DNA from 2 places in the Cellulomonas sp. P4_A2 genome. Region 2 is predicted to be linked to the other one. Evidence: predicted binding sites of a transcription regulator. Region 2 holds the regulator's gene; the other holds the start of a gene.
What was found. The regulator HrcA, encoded in region 2, represses chaperone genes, less so after heat shock. The targets are predictions, from matches to a motif close to TTNGCACTCGNNNNNNNCGAGTGCNAA.
Positions count from the first base shown of each region.

Region 1 (7,587 bases), on a different contig from region 2:
CCTCGCGTTCGAGCGGCAGTGGTGGAAGTACGCGGGCGCCAAGGAGCAGGCCATCCGCGAGCTGTTCGACATGTCGGCCACGCGGTACTACCAGGTGCTGAACGCCCTGATCGACGACCCGGCCGCGCTCGCGCACGACCCCATGCTCATCAAGCGCCTCCGCCGCATGCGCTCCTCGCGCCAGCGCGCCCGCACGACCGCCCGCCGCCTCGGCGACGCCTGAGCCCGAGCACCGGTGGACCTGCTCGGCGGGCCCGTCGTCTGTCCCGCTGCACGTGACATGCGCGACCGTGCGCGCCGGTTGTCGCCCCGCGCATGGTCCGAGCCGTTAGCCTGTCCGGCGTGAGCAAGGCCGACACCCACTACGCCGAGGACGAGTTCGACGTCCCCAACCCCGAAGCAGCCCGTGGCGTGCACCGGGCCCCGCGCTCGGCGTGGAGCCGTTGGTGGCCGTTCGTGGCGGTGCTCGTCGTCGCGCCGCTCGTCGCCTACGGGCTCGTGACGCTGGCCGCCAACCAGGGAGACCTGCCCACCAGCGGGAGCTCGCAGGGCACCGACCCGTCCGCGTCCGACGGCGCGACCGCCCCGGCGGACGGCGCGACGGACGGCACCGGCGAGACCGCGCCCGCCGAGCCCGAGGCGCCCGCCGTCAACATGGCCGCGTCGATCGAGGTGCTCAACGCCGCGAAGATCTCCGGCCTGGCCGGCGACCAGGCCAAGAAGCTCACCGACGCCGGGTTCACCGCGGTGACGACGGGCAACTTCACGGGGACGGCCCCCGCCGACTCGGTCATCTACTACGCCAGCGAGGATCTCGCGCCCACCGCGCAGCTCGTCGCGACGACCCTGGGCGTCCCGACCGCGACCCTCTCGGCCGCGGACGCGGGGACGGGCATCTCCGTGGTCCTGGCCAGCGACCCCTCCAGCTGACGAGGCCCGTCGCAGGGGTCAGCGGAAGTCGTCCCACGACCCTGGTCGGCGCGGGACGCCGCCACTAGGCTCTCCGGCACCGGGCGCCGGCGGAGCGCCCGGCACACCCGAGTTGCGTCGAGGAGCACCGGATGGCTCAGGGCACTGTGAAGTGGTTCAACGCGGAGAAGGGCTACGGCTTCATCACCCCCGTCGGCGGGGGGCCCGACCTGTTCGTCCATTTCAGCGCGATCCTCATCGACGGCTACCGGTCCCTCGACGAGGGCCAAGACGTCGAGTTCGAGGTCGGTCAGGGCACCAAGGGCCCGCAGGCCGAGCAGGTCCGAGCACTCTGAGCTCGAACACGTCGGGCGACGGGCCGTCCACCTCCGGGTGCGCGGCCCGTCGCCGCGTCCGCGGGTGCCCGGCGTGACGAGGGTCGACGTTGTCGTCGTCGGCTCCGGGCCCAACGGGCTCGCGGCGGCGGTCACGCTCGCGCGGGCGGGTCTGTCGGTGCAGGTGCTCGAGGCGCAGGACACCGCGGGGGGCGGCGCGCGAACGCTCGACCTCGGGCTCGCGGACGGCGTCGTGCACGACATCTGCTCGGCGGTCCACCCGATGGCGGTGGCGTCCCCGTTCCTGCGGGAGTTCGACCTGCCGGCCCGCGGCGTCGACCTGCTGCAGCCGGAGGTCGCCTACGCCAACCCGCTCGACGGCGGCCGGGCCGCGCTGGCCTACCGCTCGCTCGACCGCACGGCCGGCGGCCTCGGGGTGGACGGCCCCGCCTGGCGCGCGCTGCTCGGACCGCTCGTCGACGACCCAGACGGCGTGCTCGCCCTGGCGCTGGGCGACCACCGGCGGGTCCCGCGGCAGCTCACCACGGCCGCGGCGTTCGGGTTGCGCCTCCTGGAGCAGGGGACGGCCGCGTGGGGAGCACGGTTTCGCGACGAGGAGGCCGCGGCACTGCTCACCGGCGTGGGCGCGCACGCCATCACCCGGCTCCCGTCACCGAGCGCGGCCGGTACCGCGCTCCTGCTGGCACCGCTGGCCCACGCGGGCGGCTGGCCCGTGCCGCGCGGCGGCAGCGGGGCGATCGTCGAGGCGCTGCTGGCCGACCTGCGCACGCACGGCGGCTCGGTCGTGACGGGGACGCCGGTGGAGCGTGCCGCCGACCTGCCGCCGGCCCGCGCGTACCTGTTCGACACGTCGCCGCGCACCGCGGTCCGGGTGCTGGGGCGGCGCGTGCCCGTGCGCACGGCCCGCGGCCTGGTCGCGTTCCCGCGCAGCCGCGGGGCGGCGGCCAAGGTCGACCTCGTCCTGTCCGGGCCGGTGCCGTGGGCGCACCCCGAGGTCGCGCTGGCCGGCACGGTGCACCTCGGCGGTAGCCGGGTGCAGGCGGCGGCCGCGGAGGCGGCGGTCGCGTCCGGCCGCCACGCCGAGCGGCCGATGGTGCTGGTCAGCGACCCGGGGGTCGTCGACCCCTCGCGCGTCACGCCGGCGGGCCTGCGGCCGTTCTGGGCCTACGCGCACGTCCCGGCCGGATCGACGCTCGACGTGACCCGCGCCGTGATCGACCAGGTCGAGCGTTTCGCGCCCGGGTTCCGGGACCTGGTGGTCGCCTCGCGCTGCGTGCCGGCAGCGCGGCTCGCCGATCACGACGCCAACCTGGTCGGCGGCGACATCTCGGGGGGCGCGGTGTCGCTCTACCGGATGTTCGCGCGGCCGCGGCTCGCCTGGGACCCCTCCGTGCTGGCACCCCCTGCGGCCGGGGTCGCAGGTGTCTGGCTCTGCTCGTCGTCGACCCCGCCCGGCCCGGGAGTGCACGGCCTGCCGGGCTGGTACGCCGCCCGCCGGGCGCTGCGCGACGGGTTCGGCATCCGCACGCCCCCGTCGCTGGCGCCCTGGGACTGAGGAGCGTCCGAGAGCCTGCGACGGCGACCGCCGACCCGGACATCTGGTGTGGGATCTGCGTCTCACGGGCACCGCTCTGGGCGAACGCTGCTTGCACTCTCGGGGGTCGAGTGCTAACCATTGGACTTAGCACTCTCCGGTGGAGAGTGACAGAATCACCACGGCCGTCCGGTGAGGGCCGTCGCACGCGGGACAAGACCGCGAGCGGCGTGCTCGTCCGTCGCGGGCACCTACGGCCGACCCGAACCCAGTGAAGGATCACAGCCCCATGGCCAAGATCATTGCCTTCAACGAGGAGGCCCGTCGCGGCATCGAGCGGGGACTCAACATCCTCGCCGACACCGTCAAGGTCACCCTCGGCCCGAAGGGCCGCAACGTCGTCCTGGACAAGAAGTGGGGCGCCCCCACGATCACCAACGACGGCGTCTCCATCGCCAAGGAGATCGACCTCGAGGACCCCTTCGAGAAGATCGGTGCGGAGCTCGTCAAGGAGGTCGCCAAGAAGACGGACGACGTCGCTGGCGACGGCACCACCACCGCCACCGTCCTCGCCCAGGCGCTCGTTCGCGAGGGCCTGCGCAACGTCGCGGCCGGCGCCAACCCCATCGCTCTGAAGAAGGGCATCGAGAAGGCCGTCGAGGCCGTCACCGCTGCCCTGCTCGCGCAGGCGAAGGAGGTCGAGACCAAGGAGCAGATCGCCGCCACGGCCGCGATCTCCGCCGGCGACCAGGCGATCGGCGACCTCATCGCCGAGGCGCTCGACAAGGTCGGCAAGGAAGGCGTCATCACCGTCGAGGAGTCCAGCGCGCTGGGCCTCGAGCTCGAGCTCACCGAGGGCATGCGCTTCGACAAGGGCTTCCTGTCGGCGTACTTCGTCACCGACCCGGAGCGCCAGGAGGCCGTCCTCGAGGATGGCTACGTCCTGCTCGTCGAGGGCAAGATCTCGAACGTCAAGGACCTGCTGCCCCTGCTGGAGAAGGTCATCCAGTCCGGCAAGCCGCTCTTCATCGTCGCCGAGGACGTCGAGGGCGAGGCCCTGGCCACGCTCGTCGTCAACAAGATCCGTGGCACGTTCAAGTCGGTCGCCGTCAAGGCCCCCGGCTTCGGCGACCGCCGCAAGGCGATCCTCCAGGACATCGCCATCCTCACGGGTGGTCAGGTCGTCTCGGAGACCGTCGGTCTGAAGCTCGACACGGTCGGCCTCGAGGTCCTCGGAACGGCGCGCAAGATCGTCGTCACCAAGGACGAGACCACGGTCGTCGAGGGTGGCGGCGACGCCGCCCAGATCACGGGCCGCGTCACGCAGATCCGTGCCGAGATCGAGAACTCCGACTCGGACTACGACCGCGAGAAGCTGCAGGAGCGCCTGGCCAAGCTGGCCGGTGGCGTCGCCGTCATCAAGGCGGGCGCGGCCACCGAGGTCGAGCTCAAGGAGCGCAAGCACCGCATCGAGGACGCCGTGCGCAACGCCAAGGCGGCCGTCGAGGAGGGCATCGTCGCCGGTGGTGGCGTGGCGCTCATCCAGGCCGGCAAGACCGCGTTCGAGGGCCTCAAGCTCGAGGGCGACGAGGCGACCGGTGCTGCGATCGTCAAGCTCGCCATCGAGGCTCCGCTCAAGCAGATCGCGATCAACGCCGGTCTCGAGGGTGGCGTCGTCGCCGAGAAGGTGCGCAACCTCCCGGTGGGTCACGGCCTCAACGCCGCGACCAACACGTACGAGGACCTGCTCGCCGCGGGCGTCAACGACCCGGTGAAGGTCACGCGCTCCGCCCTGCAGAACGCGGCCTCGATCGCCGCGCTCTTCCTCACCACCGAGGCCGTCGTGGCCGACAAGCCGGAGCGCAACCCCGCGCCGGCCGGTGGCGGCGGCGGGGACGACTTCGGCGGCGGTTTCTGATCCGCTGAGTCACCTCTGAACGACCCGGAGCGGGCCGGTCACCTTCGGGTGGCCGGCCCCTGCCGGTAGCTCGCCAGGAAGTTGCCCATGCGCTCGACGGCCTCGGCCAGGACGCGGGCCTCGGGGAGCGTGACGATGCGCAGGTGGTCGGGGGTCGGCCAGTTGAACCCGGTGCCCTGCACGAGCAGGATGTGCTCGCTCACCAGCAGGTCGTAGACGAGCTGGGAGTCGTCGTGGATCTCGTGCACCTCGGGGTCGAGCCGGGGGAACAGGTACAGCGCCCCCTGCGGCCGGACGCAGGTGACGCCGGGGATCGAGGTCAGGCCCTTGTAGGCGACGTCGCGCTGCTCGTGCAGCCGGCCACCGGGGGCGATCAGGGCGTCGATGCTCTGCACGCCTCCGAGGGCCGCCTGGACGGCGTGCTGCGCGGGGACGTTGGGGCACAGGCGCGTCGAGGCGAGCAGCGTGATGCCCTCGAGGAAGCCCTTGGCGTGGTCGCGCGGGCCGGTCACCACCATCCAGCCCGACCGGTAGCCGGCCACGCGGTACGTCTTGGACAGCCCGTTGAACGTCAGGCACAGCAGGTCGGGCGCGACGGAGGCCATGGGGATGTGCACGGCGTCGTCGAACAGGATGCGGTCGTAGATCTCGTCGGAGAGCACGAGCAGGCTGTGCTTGCGGGCGATCGCCGCGATGCCCTCGAGGACCTCGCGCGAGTAGACGGCGCCGGTCGGGTTGTTCGGGTTGATGACGACGAGTGCCTTGGTGCGCAGGGAGACGAGCGACTCGAGGTGCTCGAGGTCGGGCTCCCAGCCGTTGTCCTCGTCGCAGCGGTAGTGCACCGGCTTGCCGTCGGACAACGAGGTCATGGCGGTCCACAGCGGGTAGTCCGGCGACGGGATGAGCACCTCGTCGCCCTCGTCGAGAAGGGCCTGCATCACCATGGTGATGAGCTCGGACACGCCGTTGCCCAGGTAGACGTCGTCGACGTCGATCAGGGGGAAGCCCGGCTCGGTCTCGTACCGGGTCACCACCGCGCGACGAGCGCTGAGGATCCCGCGCGAGTCCGTGTAGCCGTGGGCGTGCGGGATGGCCGCGATGACGTCCCGGACGATCTGGTGCGGCGCCTCGAACCCGAATGCGGCCGGGTTGCCGGTGTGCAGCTTGAGGACCGTGTAGCCCTCGGCCTCGAGCCGGGCGGCCTCGTCGAGCGCGGACCCGCGGATCTCGTAGAGGACGTTCCTGAGCTTCGACGACTGGTCGAGCTTGCGCAGCGGTGCCATCTGCCGAGCGTATCGAGGCGGTGCCGGGTCGAGGGCCGACGACCGCGGCGGTCGCGTTCCGGCCCACGCTCGGACCGGGACGAAACAGACCGTTTACTGGGGGTCGTCGGTGCCGGAAACACCCCCTGCCTAGGTTCGTCCACCATGGGCACAGCGACGTATACAGGTCGGGACACAGCGCGGTGTCGCGAACCCCTCGGTGCAGGGGATCAGCGTGCGCGCGTCTGCGGCACGGTGACTGTGACCGGGTCGACGTGCTGGATACCGCCGCGTCCGGAGGGCGGTATCCGGTGGGAGGACTACTCTCGATGACCATGAGCACGGGCGGGCCGGCGGGCATGGACGAGGCTCCGGCAACACCGTCCGGGCTGCCTTCGGGCCCGTCGGACGAGGTTCCGTCGGAGGACTCCAGGTCGCTGCGCGAGGTGGTCTACCACCGGCTCCGCGACGACATCCTCAACGGCCGCGTCTCGCCGCGTGAGCGCCTGACGGAGCCCAAGCTCGGCAAGGCGTTCGAGGTGTCCCGCACCCCGGTGCGCGAGGCGCTGTCCCGGCTGCTCTCCGACGGTCTCGTCGAGCGCACCGACTTCGGGTACGCGGTCGTCGTGCCGAGCCTCGAGGACCTGCGCAACCTCTACGAGCTGCGGATCACCCTCGAGCTGCGCGGCATCGCGCGCGCCATCGAGAACCCGCAGGTCCGCCACGACGAGGCCCTGCTGCGCGCCGAGCTCGCCACCTGGGAGCCGCTGCGCGACGCGCCGCCGGAGCCCGACCCGAGCTTCGTGATCCTCGACGAGCGGTTCCACCAGGTGCTGTCCCGGTCGTCGGGAAACACCCAGCTGACCGGGGCGCTGGTCACCGTGAACCAGAAGATCCGCGCGGTGCGCATGCACGACTTCGTCGAGGAGGACCGCATCACGGCGACCATCGACGAGCACATGGCGATCCTGCGCCTGGTGCTCGCCCGTGAGCTCCCCGATGCGCTGACCGCCCTGCACAAGCACGTCGGCGAGTCCCTCGAGGTCGTCATGCAGCGCGCCACGCAGGCCATGACCCGGATGGCGCTGGCGGGCTGAGTCCCCGCACGGTCGCCTGGCGTCGCCCACCCGCGCGCCCTGGGTGTCCGCGTAACGCGGCGTTTACCCGGGCACCGCGGGAGGGAAACACGCCCTGCCTAAGGTATGGATACCGGGGTGTATACACCGGTGCCGAGGTAGCTTCTCGGCTCGCGACGACAGCCGGGGGACCACGTGTTCGACATCCAGCCCGTCGAGCCTCTCCCGCGCGTCTCGTCGGGCGCGTCGGCGGCGGCCCCGGTGGTGGGTGCGTGACGGGGACGACCTCGGTGCTGTCCGGCGAGCCGACGGTCTCGTCGGCGGGGCCGGCCGAGATCCGGGTGCGGCTCGCCTACTCGCGCATCGCCGAGGTGGACCGGCCCGAGGTGTGGATCGCCCTGCTCCCGCTCGACGACGCGCTCGCCGCGGCGCGGCTGGTGGACGCCTCGGTCGCCGCCGGGGAGACACTGCCGCTGGCGGGCCTGACCCTCGTCGTGAAGGACAACGTCGACGTGCGCGGACTGCCGACGAC
Region 1 covers NZ_JBFUHG010000011.1:115,463-123,049, forward strand. Annotated here, with positions in the region: gene AC1DUE_RS12530 (DUF3263 domain-containing protein) at 1-223, shown strand, start outside; gene AC1DUE_RS12535 (LytR C-terminal domain-containing protein) at 343-930, shown strand; gene AC1DUE_RS12540 (cold-shock protein) at 1,062-1,265, shown strand; gene AC1DUE_RS12545 (phytoene desaturase family protein) at 1,339-2,820, shown strand; gene groL (chaperonin GroEL) at 3,089-4,717, shown strand; gene AC1DUE_RS12555 (pyridoxal phosphate-dependent aminotransferase) at 4,756-6,000, opposite strand; gene AC1DUE_RS12560 (GntR family transcriptional regulator) at 6,309-7,076, shown strand; gene atzF (allophanate hydrolase) at 7,328-7,587, shown strand, end outside.
Region 1: groL (chaperonin GroEL) is a predicted target of HrcA. The motif match lies at 2,911-2,937, and genes of this name have one in related genera.

Region 2 (7,587 bases):
GGCCATCTCGACGAGCTCGTCGACGAGCCGGGAGACGAGCGCGACGTCGCCGACCGGACCTGCCAGCGTGACCTCGCTGCCCCGCACGTGGATGTCCACCGTGGTGAAGCCGGTCTCGATCGCGCGCAGGACCTCGTCCTGGAGGCCGAGCAGCTCCACCATGGAGATGTCCGACGGCACGGTGATCCGGTGCTCGACGCGAGCCGGCGCGCCGTGGGCGCGGGCTGGGCGTGCGGGGTTGGGCGTTGGTTCGGCCATGTGCTCGGCGTGCGCCGTGGGCTCCTTGTCAGCGATGTGTTCGTGCAGGGTGCAAGTCTACGAGCCCTGGCCCACAAGAGTCCCCGTCATACCCAACGTCCCAGCCGCTGCGCGAGGATCGCGATCGCGACGGGTCCTGCCGTCGAGGTGCGCAGCACGTGCGGACCCAGCCGGACCGCGCCCGCGCCCGCATCGGTCAGGCGGGCGAGCTCGACCTCGCCGATCCCACCCTCGGGCCCGACGACGACCAGGCACTCCCCCGTGGTCGGCAGAGCGACCTCCGCGATCGGGGCTGCCGCCTCCTCGTGCAGGACGAGCACGACGCCGCCGGCGGCGACCACGGACCGGATGCGCTCGGCGAGCGCCCGGCCGTCCAGCGCGACCTCGACGTCGGGCACGCGGGCGCGGCGCGACTGCTTCGCGGCCGCCCGCACGGTGCCCAGCCAGCGCGCCCGGCTCTTGGCGGCGCGGTCGCCCCGCCACACGACGATCGAGCGCTCCGCCTGCCACGGGACCACCGCGTCGACGCCGACCTCGGTGGCCGCCTCAATCGCCATCTCGTCGCGGTCGCCCTTGGCCAGCGCCTGCACCAGCACCAGCGGTACGGCCGGCGCGGGCTCGATGACGACCTCGGTCACCGCGACGGCCACACCGTCGGCCGTCACCGCGTCGACCACGCCGACGAGGCGCACCCCGGCACCGTCGACGACGTCGACCCGCTCACCGGGGGCTCGTCGCTGGACGACGCCGGCGTGCCGGCCCTCCGTACCGCCGAGCAGGTACGTGCCGCCGGCGACGACGTCCCGGAGGCTCCCGGGGTCGGCCAGGAAGACGGGCGCGCTCATCCGGACCGGCCGCTCAGCGGCCGGACAGCTTGTCGCGCAGCTTGGCGAACACGCCCGAGCTCGACCCGGCGAAACGCGCCTCCGGGCGCTCCTCGTCGCGCAGCGCCGCGAGCTTGCGCAGCAGCTCGGACTGCTCGTCGTCCATCGCCGTCGGAACCTGGACGTCGACGTGGACGTGCAGGTCGCCCCGCCCGCCGATGTGCAGGTGCCCGACACCCAGGTTCTTGAGCGTGATGATCTGCGACGGCTGCGTGCCGGGTCGCAGGTCGACCTCCCGCGGACCGTCGAGCGTGTCCAGGGTCAGCACGGTGCCGAGCGCCGCGGCGGTCATCGGCACCTGGAGCGTCGCGTGCAGGTCGTCGCCGCGGCGGACGAACGTGTCGTTCTTGCGCTCGCGCACCTCGAGGTACACGTCACCGGCCGGGCCGCCGGCGGGGCCGACCTCGCCCTGGCCCGTGAGCTTGATGCGGGTGCCCGTGTCCACGCCCGCGGGGACGTCGACGCTCAGGGTGCGACGCGACCGGACCCGGCCCTCGCCCGAGCACTCGGTGCACGGCTCGGGGATGACGCTGCCGAACCCGTGGCACGCCGCGCACGGTTGGGTGGTCATGACCTGACCGAGGAACGAGCGGGCCACGCGCTGCACGGAGCCGCGGCCGCCGCAGACCTCGCACGTGCGGGGCGAGGTGCCCGGCCGGCAGCACGTGCCCGAGCAGGTGGGACAGACGACCGCGGTGTCGACGGGGACGTCGCGGTGCACGCCGAACGTCACGTCGGCCAGGTCGAGGTCGAGGCGGACCAGTGCGTCCTGGCCACGACGCGCCCGCGGGATGGGACCGCGCTGTTGCGCGGCGCCCGTCGCGGCACCGAAGAACGTCTCGAAGATGTCCTGGAAGCCGAAGCCGCCACCCATGCCCCCACCGGGCGACGACGGGTCGCCGCCCATGTCGTACGCGCGACGCTTCTCGGGGTTGCCGAGCACGTCGTAGGCGCGCGACACGTCCTTGAAGGTGTCCTCGGACCCGGCGTCCGCCCCGGCGACGTCCGGGTGGTGCTCGCGCGCGAGCTTGCGGTACGCCTTCTTGATCTGCTCGGGCGTCGCGTCCCGCGGCACGCCGAGGATCTCGTAGTAGTCGGTCACGGGAGGATGTGCTCGCTTCCGGTGGGAGTGCTGGTCAGGTCCGTCATTGGGCGAGGATCCGCGTGAGGTAGCGCGCGACCGCGCGCACCGCGGACATGGTCGCCGGGTAGTCCATGCGCAGGGGGCCGATGGAGCCGATGCGCGCCACCGAGCCGCTTCCCTCGTCGCCGTAGCCGGTGGTCACGAAGCTGGTCTCGACGAGGCCGTCGTGCTGGGTCTCGCGACCGATCCGCACGGTGACCGCCTGCGTGTCCTCGGCCATCTCCGAGAGCAGCCGCAGCAGGACGACCTGCTCTTCCAGGGCTTCGAGCACCGGCCCGATCGAGCGCACGTCGGTGCCACCGGCGCGTGCAAGGTTCGCGGTGCCCGCGAGCACGACGCGCTCCTCGCTCTCCTGCGCCAGCGTCTCCTCGAGCACCGCGACGACGCTGCGGACGAGATCCTGGTCCGCGGGCTCGAACGCCGGCGTCAGGTCCGCGAGCGCCACGGGCAGCTCGGACAGCCGACGACCTGCGGCGCTCACGTTCAGCCGGGCGCGCAGGAGGGCGACGACCGACTCGTCGAGGTCGCGGTCCAGCTCGAGCGTGCGCTGCTCGACGCGCCCGGTGTCGGTGATGAGCACGACGAGCAGGTGCCGCTGGCCCACGGGCACGAGCTCCACGTGCCGCAGTGCCGACCGTCGCAGCGAGGGGTACTGCACGACCGCGACCTGCTGCGTCAGCTGCGCGATGACGCGCACCGCCCGGTCGACGACGTCGTCGAGGTCCTGCGCGTTCTCCAGGAACGTACCGATCGCGCGGCGCTCCGGGCTGGACAGCGGTTTGACGCTCGAGAGCTGGTCGACGAAGAGCCGGTAGCCCTTGTCGGTGGGCACGCGACCGGCCGAGGTGTGCGGCTGCGCGATGTAGCCGCCCTCCTCGAGGGAGGCCATGTCGTTGCGGATGGTGGCCGGCGAGACCCCGAGGGAGTGCCGCTCGACCAGCGCGCGCGACCCGACCGGCTCGCGGGTGGCGACGTAGTCCTCGACGATCGCGCGCAGGACGTCCAGACGCCTGTCGTCGCTCATCTCTCGCCTCCTCGCCCAGCCTCGTGGTTCGCGCACGCACGCCGGTAGCACTCGCCCGGCAGGAGTGCCAATGCTACGCCGCGCCGCCGACACCACCGGGTGCTCCGCGCACAGCGGAACCGGCGCGCCCCGACGACCCCCGTGCGGCGGCCACCTACGCTGCCCGGGTGAACCAGGACCGCTACGGCTCCGACGTCCTGCGTGGCTCGGGCTCGACACACCATCGCGCACCACGCACCAGCCGCCCGCAGGCGGCCGAGACCGGCCTCGTCGTGGAGGAGGTCACCACCGGCTGGGTCGGTGCGGTCGTCCGCGTCGAGAAGTCCGGTGGCATCCACGTGGTCGTCCTGGAGGACCGCGCCGGCCGCACCCGCACGTTCCCGCTCGGCCGGGGCTTCTGGGTGGACGGCGAACCCGTGGCGCTCACCGCGCCGGTCCGCGCGACCGCACCCGCCAAGCCCACCCGCACGGCCTCCGGCTCGGTCGCGGTGCACGACGCCCGGGCGCGCGTCGCCCGCGGAAGCCGGATCTGGGTCGAGGGCAAGCACGACGCCGAGCTGGTGGAGAAGGTCTGGGGCGACGACCTGCGCCTCGAGGGCGTCGTGGTCGAGCTCCTCGACGGCGTCGACAACCTGCCCGACGCGATCCGCGACTTCGCCCCGGGTCCGGGCCGCCGCGTCGGCGTGCTCGTCGACCACCTCGTCGCCGGGGCCAAGGAGAGCCGGATCGCCGCGGAGGCCGTCCGTCTGGCCCCCGCCGGGACGGTGCTCGTGCTGGGCCACCCGTACGTGGACGTCTGGCAGGCGGTCCGGCCCGAGCGCATCGGCCTGAGTGCCTGGCCGACGATCGAGCGCGGCACCGAGTGGAAGCACGGCATCCTGCGCGAGCTCGGCTGGCCGGCGCAGGACCAGGCCGATGTCGCGCGGGCGTGGCAGCGGATCCTGCGCTCGGTCCGCAGCTACGCCGACCTCGAGCCCAGCCTGCTCGGCCGCGTCGAGGAGCTCATCGACTTCGTCACCACATGACGGTGCCCGGCCCTCGCGGACGAGGACCGGGCACCGGGTGTGGAGCGGTCAGGCGACGGCGGCGATCGGGTCGCCGAGCAGCCGCTTGAACAGGAACGCGCTCGCGAGGAGCACGACCGGGACGGCGACGAGCAGGCCGATGCCGCACAGGATGGCGCCCGCAGCCAGGATCAGGATGCTGAGCAGGTAGAACAGGATCGTCGTCGACAGGTTCGCCGTGATGAGCTGGTAGCTCGCCTTGATGGCGTCCACCGGCGCGAGCTGCTTGCCGATCACGAACCAGAACGTGAAGAACAGCAGGAAGTTCACGACGAGCGAGACGAGCCCCCCGAAGAACGGGATGAGGCTGAGCACCACGGAGATGCCGGTCAGGATCAGGGCCGTCACGATCACCGGGCCGGCGTCGACGAACCGGAAGAAGTCGCCGAAGCCGATCGGGCGCCCCTCCGTCACGTCGAGCGCCGCCTTGATGAAGACCGCCTGGATCAGGTAGCCGATCAGCGAGGCGACCAGCGTCAGCACGATGAACCCGAACGAGAACCCGATCCGCCCGCCGGCGGTCGTCCGGAACAGGTCGCTGAACCCGCCGAAGATCGCCGCGACGATCGAGAACGCGACGATGAAGATGACGAACCACACGACGCCGGCGCCGATGAACAGGCCGCCGTGGCGCGTGAACGCCTTCCAGCCGTACCCGAAGGACTCACCGAGCGGCGAGGGCGGCGGCGGGGCGTAGCCGCCGGCGGGCGGCGGGGCGTATCCGGGCGGCGCGGGCGGGTAGGCACCGGGCGGCTGCTGGCCGTAGCCGGGCGGGTAGGCGCCCGGAGCGGGCTGCCCGTACTGCGGAGCCGGCGGCGGCGGGTACGCACCCGGGGCAGGCTGACCGTACGGAGCCGCCGGGGGTGCAGGCGGAGCGGGCGGCGGAGGCGGGGGCGCGACCGGCGGAGCGGGCGGCGGAGGAGGCGGGGCGGCGGGTGGCTGGGCCGGAGGAACCGGCGGCTGCGGGTCAGGTGCGACGGGCTCGCCGTCGTTCGGCGGCGTTCCGCCCGGGTTCTCGCTCATGCGTGGCCTCCCTGGTCACGGGCGGTCGTCGCCCAGCGGACAGCGAACCGAAGCCGCACACCCGTGTCAAGGAACCGCATCAAACCCGGCATGTCGGCTCGTCAGCCGGCGAGGCTCCTGACGACGGCGTCCGCGAGCAGCCGACCGCGACGCGTCAGGACGAGCCGTCGCCCGGCGAGAGCGGCCGTGCCGTCCACCAGACCGTCCGCGATGAGCCCAGCGACCGCGGGCCGCGCGTCGGTCGGCAGCGCGTCGATCGGCAGCCCGTCGGAGAGCCGAACGCCGAGCATGAGCCGCTCGAGCAGCTCACCGTCGCCCGTGACGATCTCCCGACCGGCCGCGGGGCTCAGCCCGCGGTCGAGCCGGTCCGCGTACGCGCGCGGGTGCTTGACGTTCCACCAGCGGACCCCGCCGACGTGGCTGTGCGCGCCCGGCCCGACCCCCCACCAGTCGTCGCCGCGCCAGTACGCGAGGTTGTGCCGGCACTCGGTGGACCGGTCGCGCGACCAGTTGCTCACCTCGTACCAGTGCAGGCCGGCGGCCTCGAACAACTCGTCGGCGAGCTCGTACTTCGTCGCCTGGTCGTCGCCGTCGGGCAGCTCGAGCTCGCCGCGGCGCACCTGCACGGCCATGCGCGTGCCCGCCTCGACGACGAGCGCGTACGCCGAGACGTGGTCGACCCCGGTGTCCAGCGCGGCCTCGACGCTGGTGCGCCAGTCGTCGACCGACTCCCCCGGCGTCCCGTAGATGAGGTCGAGCGAGACGGCCAGGCCGGCGTCCTTCGCCCAGCGCACGACGTCCGGGATGCGTCGGGGGTCGTGGGTGCGTTCGAGGGTGGCCAGCACGTGCGGCACCGCGGACTGCATGCCGAACGAGACCCGCGTGAAGCCGGCCGCCGCGAGCGCCTGCAACGACTCCGGCGTGACCGAGTCGGGGTTCGCCTCGGTCGTCACCTCGACGTCGTCGGCGAACCCCCACGCGTCCCGGACGCCGCCCAGCATGCGCGACAGGTCCGGGACGGACAGGACCGTGGGCGTGCCGCCGCCGACGAAGACGGTCTGCACCGGCCTGGCGGGCAGGATCGAGGCCGCGAGCGCGATCTCCTTCAGCGCGGTGTCCGCGTACGCGTTCTGGCTCGCGCCGCCGCCCAGCTCCGTGGCCGTGTACGTGTTGAAGTCGCAGTACCCGCAGCGCACCGTGCAGAACGGCACGTGCAGGTAGACGCCGAAGGCACGCTCCGACAGACCCTCGAACGCCGACTGCGGCAACGATCCGTCGTCGGGCGCAACGTCCCCTTCGGGGAGCGCTGGACTCACTTCTTCTTCGCGTCCTTGCCACCGGCGGAACCGGCCGGCTCGCTGGAGAGCGCGGCGATGAAGGCCTCCTGCGGCACGTCGACCCGTCCGATCGTCTTCATGCGCTTCTTGCCCTCCTTCTGCTTCTCCAGGAGCTTGCGCTTGCGCGTGATGTCGCCGCCGTAGCACTTGGCCAGGACGTCCTTGCGGATGGCGCGGATGGTCTCGCGCGCGATGATCCGGGCGCCGATCGCGGCCTGGATGGGCACCTCGAACTGCTGGCGCGGGATGAGGTCCTTGAGCTTGGCCGTCATCATGACGCCGTACGCGTAGGCCTTGTCCTTGTGCACGATCGCGCTGAACGCGTCGACCGTCTCGCCCTGCAGCAGGATGTCGACCTTGACCAGGTCGGCCTCCTGGTCGCCGATGCGCTCGTAGTCGAGGCTCGCGTAGCCGCGCGTCTTGGACTTCAGCTGGTCGAAGAAGTCGAAGACGATCTCGGCCATCGGGAGCACGTAGCGCAGCTCGACGCGGTCCTCGGACAGGTAGTCCATGCCCTGGAGCTCGCCGCGCTTGGTCTGGCAGAGCTCCATGATCGCGCCGATGAACTCGCTCGGCGCCAGGATCGTGCCCTTGACCATGGGCTCGTTGACGGCCCCGATCTTGCCCGAGGGGAACTCGCTCGGGTTGGTCACCGTGACCACGCTCTTGTCCTCGAGCGTGACCTCGTAGACGACGTTCGGCGCGGTCGAGATGAGGTCGAGGTCGAACTCACGCTCGAGCCGCTCGCGGACGATCTCGAGGTGCAGCAGCCCGAGGAAACCGACGCGGAACCCGAACCCGAGCGCCACCGACGTCTCGGGCTCGTAGTTGAGCGCGGCGTCGTTGAGCTTGA
Region 2 covers NZ_JBFUHG010000002.1:81,389-88,975, forward strand. Annotated here, with positions in the region: gene AC1DUE_RS03165 (PhoH family protein) at 1-258, opposite strand, end outside; gene AC1DUE_RS03170 (16S rRNA (uracil(1498)-N(3))-methyltransferase) at 345-1,103, opposite strand; gene dnaJ (molecular chaperone DnaJ) at 1,117-2,244, opposite strand; gene hrcA (heat-inducible transcriptional repressor HrcA) at 2,288-3,310, opposite strand; gene AC1DUE_RS03185 (DUF3097 domain-containing protein) at 3,478-4,335, shown strand; gene AC1DUE_RS03190 (hypothetical protein) at 4,384-5,397, opposite strand; gene hemW (radical SAM family heme chaperone HemW) at 5,499-6,713, opposite strand; gene lepA (translation elongation factor 4) at 6,710-7,587, opposite strand, start outside.